DNA from 2 places in the Aeromonas simiae genome. Region 1 is predicted to be linked to the other one. Evidence: riboswitches for the same ligand, from Rfam matches in the RefSeq annotation. Region 1 holds a riboswitch; the other holds the start of a gene.
The links. Region 1 has a riboswitch for lysine ahead of FE240_RS10550 (Na+/H+ antiporter NhaC family protein). Riboswitches for the same ligand answer to the same signal wherever they lie in the genome.
Positions count from the first base shown of each region.

Region 2: another riboswitch for lysine. It lies ahead of lysC (lysine-sensitive aspartokinase 3); the one in region 1 lies ahead of FE240_RS10550 (Na+/H+ antiporter NhaC family protein).

Region 1 covers NZ_CP040449.1:2,228,719-2,234,721, forward strand. The annotation lists gene FE240_RS10535 (pirin family protein) at 1-854, shown strand, start outside; gene mltB (lytic murein transglycosylase B) at 914-1,990, opposite strand; gene FE240_RS10545 (thymidine kinase) at 2,135-2,719, opposite strand; gene FE240_RS10550 (Na+/H+ antiporter NhaC family protein) at 2,796-4,370, opposite strand; lysine riboswitch at 4,456-4,627, opposite strand; gene FE240_RS10555 (H-NS family histone-like protein) at 4,929-5,333, shown strand; gene FE240_RS10560 (cob(I)yrinic acid a,c-diamide adenosyltransferase) at 5,380-5,940, opposite strand; gene FE240_RS10565 (DUF3820 family protein) at 5,937-6,003, opposite strand, start outside.
Region 2 covers NZ_CP040449.1:1,364,578-1,370,580, forward strand. The annotation lists gene FE240_RS06440 (LTA synthase family protein) at 1-546, opposite strand, end outside; gene lysC (lysine-sensitive aspartokinase 3) at 687-2,039, opposite strand; lysine riboswitch at 2,126-2,315, opposite strand; gene argA (amino-acid N-acetyltransferase) at 2,424-3,752, opposite strand; gene msrA (peptide-methionine (S)-S-oxide reductase MsrA) at 3,991-4,623, shown strand; gene FE240_RS06460 (DUF3802 family protein) at 4,828-5,163, opposite strand; gene FE240_RS06465 (GNAT family N-acetyltransferase) at 5,219-5,689, opposite strand; gene FE240_RS06470 (MmcQ/YjbR family DNA-binding protein) at 5,683-6,003, opposite strand, start outside.

The DNA of each region.
Region 1 (6,003 bases):
CTCCGCGCACCACTGACGTGGGCGGCATCCCGGTCGCCCGAGTGCTGCCGGTCAAGGAGCGGCGCACCATAGGCCCTTGGTGCTTTCTCGATCACATCGGCCCAGCCGAGTTTGCCCCGGGCGAACGCGGCCTCGATGTCGGCCCTCATCCCCACATCCGCTTGCAGACCTTCACCTGGATGATTGAGGGGGAGATCCTGCACAAAGACAGCCTCGGCAGTCTGCAACTGATCCGACCGGGCCAGGTCAACCTGATGAGCGCAGGGCACGGCATTGTTCACACAGAGGAGTCGGTGCCAGACACGGCGCGCCTGCACGCCGCCCAACTGTGGCTGGTGCTGCCGCCGGAGCAAGAAGAGATGGCGCCGCGCTTTGATCACTACCCGACCCTGCCGCGCTGGCAGGAGCAGGGGGCCGAGCTGACGCTGCTCATCGGCGAGCACGACGGCCACCAGGCCCCTACCCTCGCCTTCTCCCCCCTCATCGGGCTGGATATTCACGCCCCGGCCGGCGCCCGGCTGACCCTGCCCCTCAACGTTCACTTCGAGCATGGCCTGTTCCCCCTTGAGGGTAGCGTGACCATTGATGGCACCCCGCTGGCCGCCGAGCATCTGGCTTATCTGGCCCCCGAGCGACAGAGTGTCGAGGTGCAGCTCGCCCCCGGCGCCCGGCTGCTGCTCATCGGCGGCGAGCCGCTGGCCCTCGAGCCCACCATCTGGTGGAACTTTGTCAGCCGCGATCGCGCCGCCATCACCCAGGCCGATGAAGAGTGGCGCAGCGGCAGCCGCCGTTTCGGCCCGGTACCCGGCTATGACGGGCCGCGCCTTATCTCCCCGCCGCTCCCCTGGAAGTAGGGCCGCGCTGCTCCCCACAAAAAAGGGGCCCTTATGGGCCCCTTTCTCATCTGCTGGTGTCAGTAGCCGTACCGCGCCTTGCGCACCGCCTCGCCCAACTGCCACACCGCCATGGCGTAGTGGGTGCTGTGGTTGTAACGGGTAATGGCGTAGAAGTTGGGCAGGCCGTACCAGTACTGGTAGCCGCTGCCCATATCCAGGCGCAGCAGGCTCGCCTCCTTGTAGCTCCCGGTCGAGCCCTGCGGCGTGAGGCCGGCCGAGGCCAGGGTCGCCATGCTGTAGCGGGTCTGGAAGCCGTGCTCGAGCCCAGGCGCCTGGCCGCTGGCGGGCACCGCCACCGGTTGCCCCTTGCGCCAGCCATGGGCCTTGAAGTAGTTAGCCACGCTGCCGATGGCGTCCACCGGGTCCCACAGGTTGGTGTGACCGTTGTGGTTGAAATCGACCGCATAGGCCTTGAACGACGAGGGCATGAACTGGCCATAGCCCATGGCGCCGGCGTAGGAGCCACGCAGATCGAGCGGATCGACCCCTTCGTTTCTGGCCATCAGCAAGAACACCTCGAGCTCCCCTTCAAAGAAGGCCGCCCGGCGCGGATAGTCGAATGCCAAGGTGGCCAGCGCATCGAGGATGCGGGTCTTACCCATCACCCGTCCCCAGCGAGTCTCAACCCCGATGATGCCGACGATGATCTCGGGCGGCACCCCATATTCGGCATAGGCACGGTTGAGGGCATCCTCATACTGGTTCCAGAAGTCACTGCCCAGCGCGATCTGCTGCGGCGTGATGAACTGGTTGCGGTAGCGCACCCAGGCGCCGGTCGGGCCACTCGGCTGCCGGGTGGTGGGGGCCTGCCTGTCCATCAGGCGAATAACCCAATCCAGCCGCTCGGCCTGCGAGAGCACGTCATGCAACTGCTGGCGATCGAAGCCGTGCTTTTGCACCATCTTATCGATGAAGCGGTTGGCATTCTGGTTGAAAGCAAAGTCGCCGCCGAGCGTGCCCTGCACATGGGAGGGCTCAAGCAAGAAGCCCCCCTTCACCACCGCGGGTGGCTGCTGCGGCGCAGGCGGCTGCGGCTCACTGCTGCAGGCATAGAGAAAAGGGGTCAGTGAGAAGAGAAAAAGCAGGTGACGCATGGTGGACTCATAACGCTGGCAGAAGAACAGTGCATCATGGTAAAGCATTGTCGATACCGAACAAATCCGATTCAGGGGGGAAGTTGCCATTTTCTGGCGTCGCCATGATAAACGACCGCGACGGCGCCCCCCTCAGCCTTGGTGTCAGTCGAGATAGGCCTTGCCATCCAGATAGTGCTTGCGACACAAGGAGACATAACGGTCATTGCCACCGATCTCGACCTGAGCGCCGTCGCGCATCACCTCACCGGCTTCACTGACCCTGGCGTTCATGTGTGCCTTGTTGCCACACCAGCAGATGCTCTTGAGCTCCTCGACCTTGTCGGCCAGGCAGAGCAGGTGGTAGGAGCCGGGAAACAGCTCGGCGCGAAAGTCAGTCTTGAGGCCATAGGCGATGACCGGAATGTTGAGATCATCGACGATGCTGGCCAGCTGGTAGACCTGCTCTCGGGTAAGAAACTGGGCCTCGTCGACGATGAAGACATCGATGGGCTCGCGGGCATGGCGCTCACGGATCAGCGCCAGCAGATCGCTGCTTTCACTGAACACCTCCACCTTCAGTTCAAGGCCAACCCGAGCCGAGATGACCCCCACTCCGAAGCGATCGTCGATGGCTGGCGTCATGGCCAGCGGGCGCATGCCGCGCTCGAGATAGTTGAAGTGAGCCTGGATAAGCTGGGTCGACTTGCCAGAGTTCATCGCGGCAAATTTGTAATGCAAAGAGGCCATCAGGGATCCCGCCAGTAAAATTCAGCCGCGGAGTCTATCACAAAAGCGAGGGGGCCCTTAAGGCCCCCTCGCGTCATTATGCGGTCGCCAGCACCGGCTGGTTACGCCGGATGTGGTAGACGCAAAACAGCACAAACCACAGGGCACTGATCAGGAAGCCGGCCAGCACGGAGTGCATCAGCCCCATGGCGAGGTAACCGAGCGCCGCCCCGAAGGCCACCGAGAGGGCGTAGGGCAACTGAGTCATCACGTGATCGATGTGATGGCAGCCCGCCCCGGTCGCGGAGAGGATGCTGGTGCTGGAGATGGGCGAGCTATGGTCGCCAAACACGGCGCCAGCCAGCACCGCCGCCAACATCGGCAGCAACAGGGCGATGTCGCTGGCGGCCGCCATGTCACCGGCCAGCGGCAGCATGATGCCGAACGTGCCCCAACTGGTACCGGTGGCAAACGCCATGGCGCAGGAGAGCACAAACACCACGGCCGGCAGCACCTCGATCGGCAGGTTGCCGTTGGCCAGGCTGGCTAAGTACTTACCGGTCTCCACATCGCGCACCACGGCACCGATGGTCCAGGCAAACAGCAAGATGTTGATAGCCGGCAGCATTGCCATCACCCCTTGCGGCGCAGTACGCAGCCAGGTCTTGGCATCGAGCTTGAGGCGCAGGGCCAGCGCGATGGAGACCGCCAGGCTGCACAGGGCCCCATAGACCAGGGAAGAGCCGACATTGGTGTTCTCAAACGAACCGAGCAGGCTGAACGGCTCACCATTTTCGGCCAATACGGCAGCGCCGGAGTCAATCATGAAGTAGACGGTGGCGGCGGTCAGGGTCAGGATCGGCAACACCATGTCGAGCATGCTGCCACGGCTATCCTTGGGCGCTTCCATGTCCAGACCGATGGGGCGGCCTTTAGACTCATCCCACAGCTTGCCCTCGAGGGCCCACTGCTCATGCTGGCGCATCGCACCGATGTCGAGCTGAAACGCAATCACCACCAGCACCATGATGAGGGTGAAGACCGCATAGAGGTTCATCGGCACCATCTGCACAAAGGCGGAGATGGGGCTCACATCGGAGACCCCGTGGGCCGCCATGATGCCGCCAATCAGGGCGATGATGTAGGCCCCCCACGATGAAATCGGCATCAGTACGCAGACCGGAGCCGCGGTGGAGTCGAGCAGATAGGCCAACTTGGCGCGGGAGATCTGGAAGCGATCGGTCACCGGGCGGCAAATAGCCCCCACCGAAAGACTGTGGAAGAAGTCGTCGATGAAGAAGGCAAACACCATCAGACCGGTCAGCGCCTTGGCTCCCTGACGGGATTTGGCGCGTCGCTCGGCCCATTCTGCAAAGGCGCGGGTCGCCCCGGAGGCGGTCATCAGGCTGATGAGCCCACCGAGCAGGAACATGAACAGGATCATGTTGATGTTGTCATGGTTGAAGGTGCCGTCGACCCAGAAGATCTTCAACACGGTGCCCATCAGGTAGTGCAGTGAGTCGAGCGGGGAGAAATGATTGAGCAGCAGGCCGCCAGCCAGGATGCCGACCCCAAGGGAGAGCAGCACACGGCGCGTCGTGATCGCCAGCGCGACCGCCAGCAGCGGGGGTACCACGGACCAGGGTGAGTCCGCAAAATGAATGATGTCCATGATCTCTTTACACCTAAAAAGACAAGGTGGAGATCTACCGTAGGATCAAAGAAACAGGACCCAGTGGGGGGCATACTCCTCAGCTCCTTCAGGTAGCGCTCCATAGTGGATGACTATGGCAGTCCTGCACTTCTTAAATGCAGAACCAGCAGCCCGGTATGATGGCCTGGCCACTTCGGCGCTGACTCCTTTCCCCGAACATCGACGGCATCACCCTCCGCTCGGATACTCATAGGCAGCGCGCCTCTACTTAAAGGTATTCGGTTGGCATTTTATCAAGCAGACGATTAATCGCAACCGATAAAGATACCCCTTGTGCATTTGCTACCCAGACAACGAGAAGCAGTGTAAAACACCACCAAAGCGTAAGTGTCTCATATAACTCCACAAATTCAGGGTTAAACACGTCCCTACCGACTCAATATTTCCCCTTTCTATTTCAAATATTTCATGATGGTAGTTATTAACTTGACTAGAAACATTCTGGCGGTTTAAATTTTACAAAACGACACTCTATATGTCAGTCTTATTATCAATAACAGATCAGGTGGTATCTCTATGAACGACTTTCTGAAGGTTCTCTTAAATATTCGCAGCCTGCGCGCCGCCTGCCGTGAATTGACCCAGGAACAACTGCAAGAAGGTTTGGAGAAACTGACCTGCGTGATTGAAGAGCGCCAACAGGAAGCAGCGTCCGAACGCGCCGCTCGCGAAGAACATCAACGCAAGCTGCAAGAATATAGCGACATGCTGAAGGCAGCCGGTATTGATCCGAGTGAACTGGTCACCACGACCAGCACCCCTAGCAAAACCAAAGGTAGCAAACGAGCACCGCGTCCGGCCAAATACCGCTATATGGATAACGGCCAAGAAAAAACCTGGACCGGCCAGGGTCGCATGCCTTCTGCTATTGCTAAGGCCGTTAATGAAGAGGGCAAATCACTGGAAGATTTTGCCATCTGAGTACCTTTGCATGAAAAAACCTCGCCTTATGGCGAGGTTTTTTGTTTTAGCGCTCGCTGGCCTTGCACCAGACGATCTCCGCTTTCCCTTCCCGTTGCAGCAGCACCCTGGCCAGCACGAAAAACCAGTCGCTAAGGCGGTTGATATAGGGCAGCAGGGCCGGATTGAGCGGCTCATGCTGACTCAGCAGCACCAGCTGCCGCTCGCAGCGCCGCGTCAGAGTACGAACCACATGAGCCTGAGCCGCGGCCGGTGAACCGCCCGGTAGAATGAACTGTCGCAGGGGGGGCAGCGTCTCAGAAAATTGATCCATCTCCGCTTCCAGCCGCCGAGTCCATATTTCCGATACCTGCCACAAGGCGCTATTCTGAGCCTCGCAAGGAAATGCCAATTCGCTCCCAACATCGAACATCTCTTGCTGAATTAATTGCAGCATGGGAGATAAAACCGTCGCATTTTCCGGCAGATTCGCAATTAGCAAACCAATTTGGGAATTGAGTTCATCCACCAGTCCATAACTTTCGACGCGAATATGGGTTTTGCTCAAGCAGGAACCATCGGCCAAACGAGTCTGACCTTGGTCACCTTGTCGTGTATATATTCTCATGGGGCTCTTCCATTGAGCAGTGGTAATAACATCTGCTCCAGTCCATTGACTTTGATCTCGTGG
Region 2 (6,003 bases), 860 kb from region 1:
CGCCACGATGAGCCCCAGCACCAGCAGCAGGTGGGGCAGGCCGATGTCACGGCTTGGCAGCATCCGCAGAAATTGCAGGCCCACCGGCGCCCCCTTGAGCTCGGGTTTGACCCACAGGGAGTACTCGCTGCCGGCCGCCTCGTCCGGCACCCGCATGGCGCTGTTGAAGCGGACGCGGCACCCCTGCGAGTCACAGCGCTGGCGCTTGCTGCCGTCGAGGGAGAGGCGCCCGGCCTCGCCGCCATCGTCGCGGCGCAGGATAAAGAGCAGGCGATCGTCGGCGGTGAGTGGCTCGGCCAGGCGCCAGCTGTGTTGCAACACCACGTACATGCCGCGGGCATCGCTCTTGTAGAGGGGGGAGACTTGCTCGAGGCGGGCCACTTGCAGCGCGCCACTGTGGAAGGTGATGGGCTCGAAGCGGCTCAGCCACTGATCGAGGCGCAGCCAAGGTAGCAATAGGGTAAAAAAGAGCAGACCCCACAGACAGTGGAGCAAGAGGCGGCGCCAGGCTGGCGACGCAGGGAGTGCAAATCCGGCAAGTCTCATGACGGCCCAATCCTTGAGCAAGAGCGCCGATGGTGCGGTCAACCCGCTGATGTTGTCAATTTAATGACCGTTAAATGAAGAGATGCTTAACAATTTGTGCGAAAGAATAAAAAGGCCCACCTGGAGCGGGCCTGAGGGCGTTAGCCGATGAGGGCCTGATGCAACTTGTTGAGGACGGCGGTGGCTTCGCTCTCGCCGACTAAGAAGCAGAGGTTATGGGCACTGGCGCCATAGCAGATCATGCGGATGTTGTGATCTTCCAGAGTGGCAAACACCTGGCTGCCGACTCCACTCATCTCGCTCATGCGGTTGCCGATGAGGGCGACCAGGGTCAGGCCGCTTTCCACCTTCACCTTGCACAGCTCGCCGAGCTCGGCCAGCACCTTGTCACTCAGGGTGGCCTCGCCATTGCTCTGACTGCCGGTGTGATCCAGGGTCAGCGAGACGCTGACTTCGGAGGTGGTGATGAGATCGACCGAGATGCGGTGACGCGCCAGAATGCCGAACACCTCGGCCAGGAAGCCGTAAGCGTGGAACATGTTGGGGCTGTGCAGGGTGACCAGCACCTGATTGCGGCGCAGTGCCACGGCGCGAAACAGCGGGGTGGCGTCGGTCTTGGCGCGGATCCAGGTGCCGCCGGCAGCCGGGTCCTTGCTCGAGCCGACGAACACTGGAATATCGCTGCGCACCGCCGGTTGCAAGGTGGAGGGGTGCAGTACCTTGGCGCCAAATGTCGCCATCTCAGCGGCTTCGGCGAAGCTGATCTCCGGGATGGGACGGGCATGTACCACCAGGCGGGGATCGGTGGTGTAGATGCCGGGGACATCGGTCCAGATCTCGATGCTGGTGGCGCCGAGCGCTTCACCAAGCAGGGCCGCGCTGTAGTCAGAGCCGCCGCGGCCCAGGGTGGTGGTGCGTCCCTGCGCATCGGCACCGATGAAGCCCTGGGTCACGATGATGCTGTCGCCGAGCAGCGGGCCAACCTGTTGTTGGCACTGGGCGCGGGTGGCATCAAGCTCCACGCTCGCCTTACCAAAGCGGCTGTCGGTGCGCATCAGTTGGCGCACGTCAATCCAGGTGGCGCGGGCTCCGCGCTGGGTCAGCAGCTCGGTGAAAAGGCGGGTCGACATCATCTCGCCGCAGGCGATCAGGCGATCGGCCAGCTCGGCATCGGTATGTAGGCAGGCCTGGCGAGACATGGCCTCGATCTCGGCCAGTTGGGCCAGAATAGCCTCCTGCACTGCCGGCGGATTGCCGAGGTCGTTGAGGATGGCAAACTGGATCTGCTGCAAGCGGGCCAACTGTTCGGCCCGTTCCTCGTCATTCAGTTCTCCCTGAGCGAGGGCGACCAGCAGGTTGGTGACGCCGGCACTGGCACTGAGCACCACCAGGCGGGTGGCGGGATTGCCGAGCACAATGTCGGCACAGTTGTTCATCGCGGTGGCGTCGGCCACGCTGGTGCCGCCGAACTTGGCAACGTTGAGAGCGGTCATGCAAAAACTCCTGTCTATTAATACAAAGCCGGTCCATCGGGCATAAGACAGGGGAAGCGGGAAAATGGCAGGAATAGGTGAACATCCCGGCCAGAAGCGCTCCACCTAGGGAGAGATGTCCCCCACCGATGACAGCCCGGGGGATTCAGCCCCCGCAGCCGACATGCCGACCACCGGGTGGTCTGGCACATCTCGGCGCTGCTCCCCCTCGCCCGAGTTCTACGGAGACCGGTCTCCTCGCTCGGGCTGCCTGGGCAGCGCTCCTCTTCTGGTACCACCTTGGGATGGTGGCTTGACTTAACAAATACCCCGCACGACATGAGCCTGTCAATCAATATGATTAAAAAGACAACTTCATGCGGATGTTTTTTTAAAATCAGATAGTTATGAAATCCGTTTCATCAGGATCTTGGAGCGGCGCTGCCAGTTGTAGAGGCGCTGCTTGGCCACCGGCAGGGCTTCCACCTCAACCGGTGAGAAACCGCGCTCCTGGAACCAGTGGACGGAGCGGGTGGTCAGCACGAACAGATGTTCGATGCCGAGCCGACGCGCCTGATCGGTGACCCGGTTGACCAGCATGTCGCCCCGGTTACCACTGCGGTAATCCGGATGAATGGCAACGCAGGCCATCTCGGCCATCGCCTCATCGGGGAAGCGATAGAGCGCGGCGCAGCCGATGATGAGGCCGTCACGGGCGATCACGGTGAAGTGATCGATCTCCATCTCCAGTTGCTCGCGCGAGCGGCGCACCAAGATCCCCTCTTCTTCCATCGGCCGGATCAGCTCGAGAATGCCGCCGATATCTTCGATGGTGGCAGCGCGCGCCCGCTCGGCGCTTTCACGCACGATCTGGGTGCCGAGCCCCTCACGGGTGAACAGCTCTTGCAGCATGGCGCCGTCGTTCATGAAGCTCACCAGATGAGAGCGCGGCACACCGCCACGGCAGGAGGCGATGGCCGCCCGCAGATAGCGCGCCGTGCTGGAGAGGTGATCCCCCTCCTGCTCGAGCTGGCTTAAGATCTCTTGCGCCTCTTCCGGAAACAGCTCTGAGATGGCTTCGCCTGCGCGATCGAGCACCCCTTGATGGGCACTGAAGCAGATCAGCTTGTCGGCCTTGATATCGACGGCGATGCGCTGGGCCACGTCTTCGGAGTTGAGGTTGAAGCTCTCGCCAGTGACTGAGCAGCCGATAGGGGAGATCAGCACCAGATGGTTCTGATCCAGCTGACGGCGAACCCCCTCCACATCGATGCGGCGAATGCGGCCGCTCAGGCAGTAGTCGACCCCCTCGTCGACCCCCAGCGGCTGGGCAGTGACGAAGTTGCCGCTCACCACGCTGATGCGGGCCCCTGCCATGGGGGTATTGGTGAGCCCCATCGATAGGCGCGAGGTGATTTCAAATTGCATACCACCGCACACCTGTTTGATGATGCCGAGGCTCTCTTCGTCGGTGACCCGGGTCTTCTTGTGATAGACAGGGGTGATGCCGTGGCGCGCCAAGGCGTCGTCGATCTGCGGACGGGCGCCGAATACCAGCACGAGGCGGATCCCCAGCGTCTGTAACAGGGCGATGTCATTGATGATATTGGTAAAATTGGGGTGACTGACCGCCTCACCCCCGAGCATTAGCACGAAGGTGCCGCCCCGGTGGAAATTCACATAGGGGGTGGATTGACGAAACGCGTCGACCAGCGCTGGATCCCGTTCACGCACAGCAGGTCCTTACAAAATATAAAGTCAATATAAGGGTCAATATATGAGAATAAATTCATAAATCAAGACTAAAAATCCATTTGTGAATGAATCACCTCCCGGCGTGGCGTTTCTCTTGCGTTGCCGAGGATGAGCGCGGGCGGTGACGGCGCGATGACATGGCCATGCAAGGCGCATGGTTGATTGGCAGTGATGACTCCCTTATTGTCGATGACCCGTGGAATGTCAGGAGTATGTCATGGAGAAAACCCAGCTGGTGACCGTTGCCGATGCGCTGCCGGGCCGCAGCGAGCCGATGCCCGTCAACCCGGTGCATTTTGTCAATGGTCACGCCACCGTGGCCCCCTGGCCGGCCGGGATGGCGGTGGCCTGGTTTGGCATGGGCTGTTTCTGGGGGGTTGAGCGCCTGTTTTGGCAACAAGAGGGGGTGTGGAGCACGGCAGCCGGGTATCAGGGGGGGCTGACGCCCAATCCCACCTATCAGGAGGTGTGCTCTGGCTGCACCGGTCACGCGGAGACGGTACAAGTGGTATTTGATCCCGCCATTATCTCTTATGGCGATCTGCTGCGCCTGTTCTGGGAGCAGCACGATCCGGCGCAGGGCATGCGCCAAGGGGGAGATATCGGCACGCAATACCGCTCGGTGATCTTCTATGCCGACGCGCAGCAGCAGGCTGAGGCCGAAGAGAGCCTAGCGGCCTACCAGAGGGCGATGAACGAGAGCGGAGATCGGCGCCTCATCACGACCGTCATCGAGCCGCTGGCCCCTTTCTATTATGCCGAGGAGTATCACCAGCAATATCTGGCCAAGAATCCGCAAGGGTATTGCGGCTTGGGTGGGATCGGGGTCTGCCTGCCGCCACCACGCTGAGTGACATGGGTGCAAAAAGTGACGCAGGATCAAAAATATGACAAAACAGGGAACTTTCTGTGCATGGGGTAGCCCAACCAGATAGGTACTCAAGGACGAGACCTAGACCAGACACTTCTTGCACTACTGATAGGTGACAGCAAGCCAGGCCGCTCCCGTATTGATGCGAGGCGGCCTGTTTCTTTTGGCGTGGGTTGGTGTGGCTCAGCGCAACAGGCTGTCGAACAGGTTTTTGATGAGATCCACGAACTCGATGAGAAAATCGCGCTGGGCGGTGGTGGCAGGGCGTTGCCAGACGGCGGAGAGCACCTCTTGCAGGTCAGCCACCACGGCGTCGGCCTCTTGCATGATGACGAAGCGCAGCTCGGCGTCGATATGGGGATTTTGCTCGCAGATGGCCATCAAACTGGTGGCGACCCGGTCGCTGACCAGATCCTCGATGGTGTCATCGCAGGTGGGGCCATCCTTTTGCTCGAACAGCCCGAGGCTTTCCACCAGATACTCGATAAGCGCTTGATACCCTTCGCTGTTGACCACCATAGAGTGCTGCCCGTGAATGTGAAGACCGCGCCTATTTTAGTGGGTGATAGCGGGATCACAAGAGGCGCTCAAGGCGATGGCGCTCAAACGCCACACCACCGCGCTCGACTCGCTCAACGCCGATCAGGGTAAATCCAAGCTTGAGAAAGAGGCCGAGGCTGAAGACGCTGGCCTCCACCTCAAGGCGCGACATGCCAAGTTCACGGGCCTGGAGCATGGCCTGCTCCAGCAGCGCTTGGCCTATCCCGCCGCGCACCTTTCCAGCCGCCACGTAGAGCAGACCCAGGTGGCCGCTGTCATCGAGTGTCACGAAACCGACGCGTTGCTCGCCATGCCAGGCGACCCAGCCATGGCTGAAGGCGAGCTCCTGCACGAAGTGGCTGTGGTGGGCGCCGGCGGCCCATGCCTCGACCTGGGCCGGCGTGTAGTGCTCGGGGCCGTGCTGGCGAATCGTGCCGGCGAACAGCGTGGCCAGCTCTGCGTAGTCGGCCGGCTCCATGGGGCGCAGCAGGGCGGGGGTTAGCATGGGGCCTCGGGGCGCAGACGTTTGGGCAGGCCGGCGCAGACCCGCTCATAAGAGTGGCGCACCCAGCCATACCAGAGACGCTCGTCCAGCGTGTCGGTCAGGGTGATGGTGTTCCAGTGTTGTTTGTTCATGTGCCAGCCTGGGGTGACCTCGGGGTGCAGTTCACGCAGCAGCAGGGCCAGCTCGGGCTCGCACTTGAGGTTGAGGCGCATCGGCTCTTCCTGCCAGCTCAGCAGGGCAAACATCTTGCCGGCGATACGATAGACCAGAATGTCCGGGCCAAACGGGGTATCTTCGCTGGCGCCGGGTAGGCT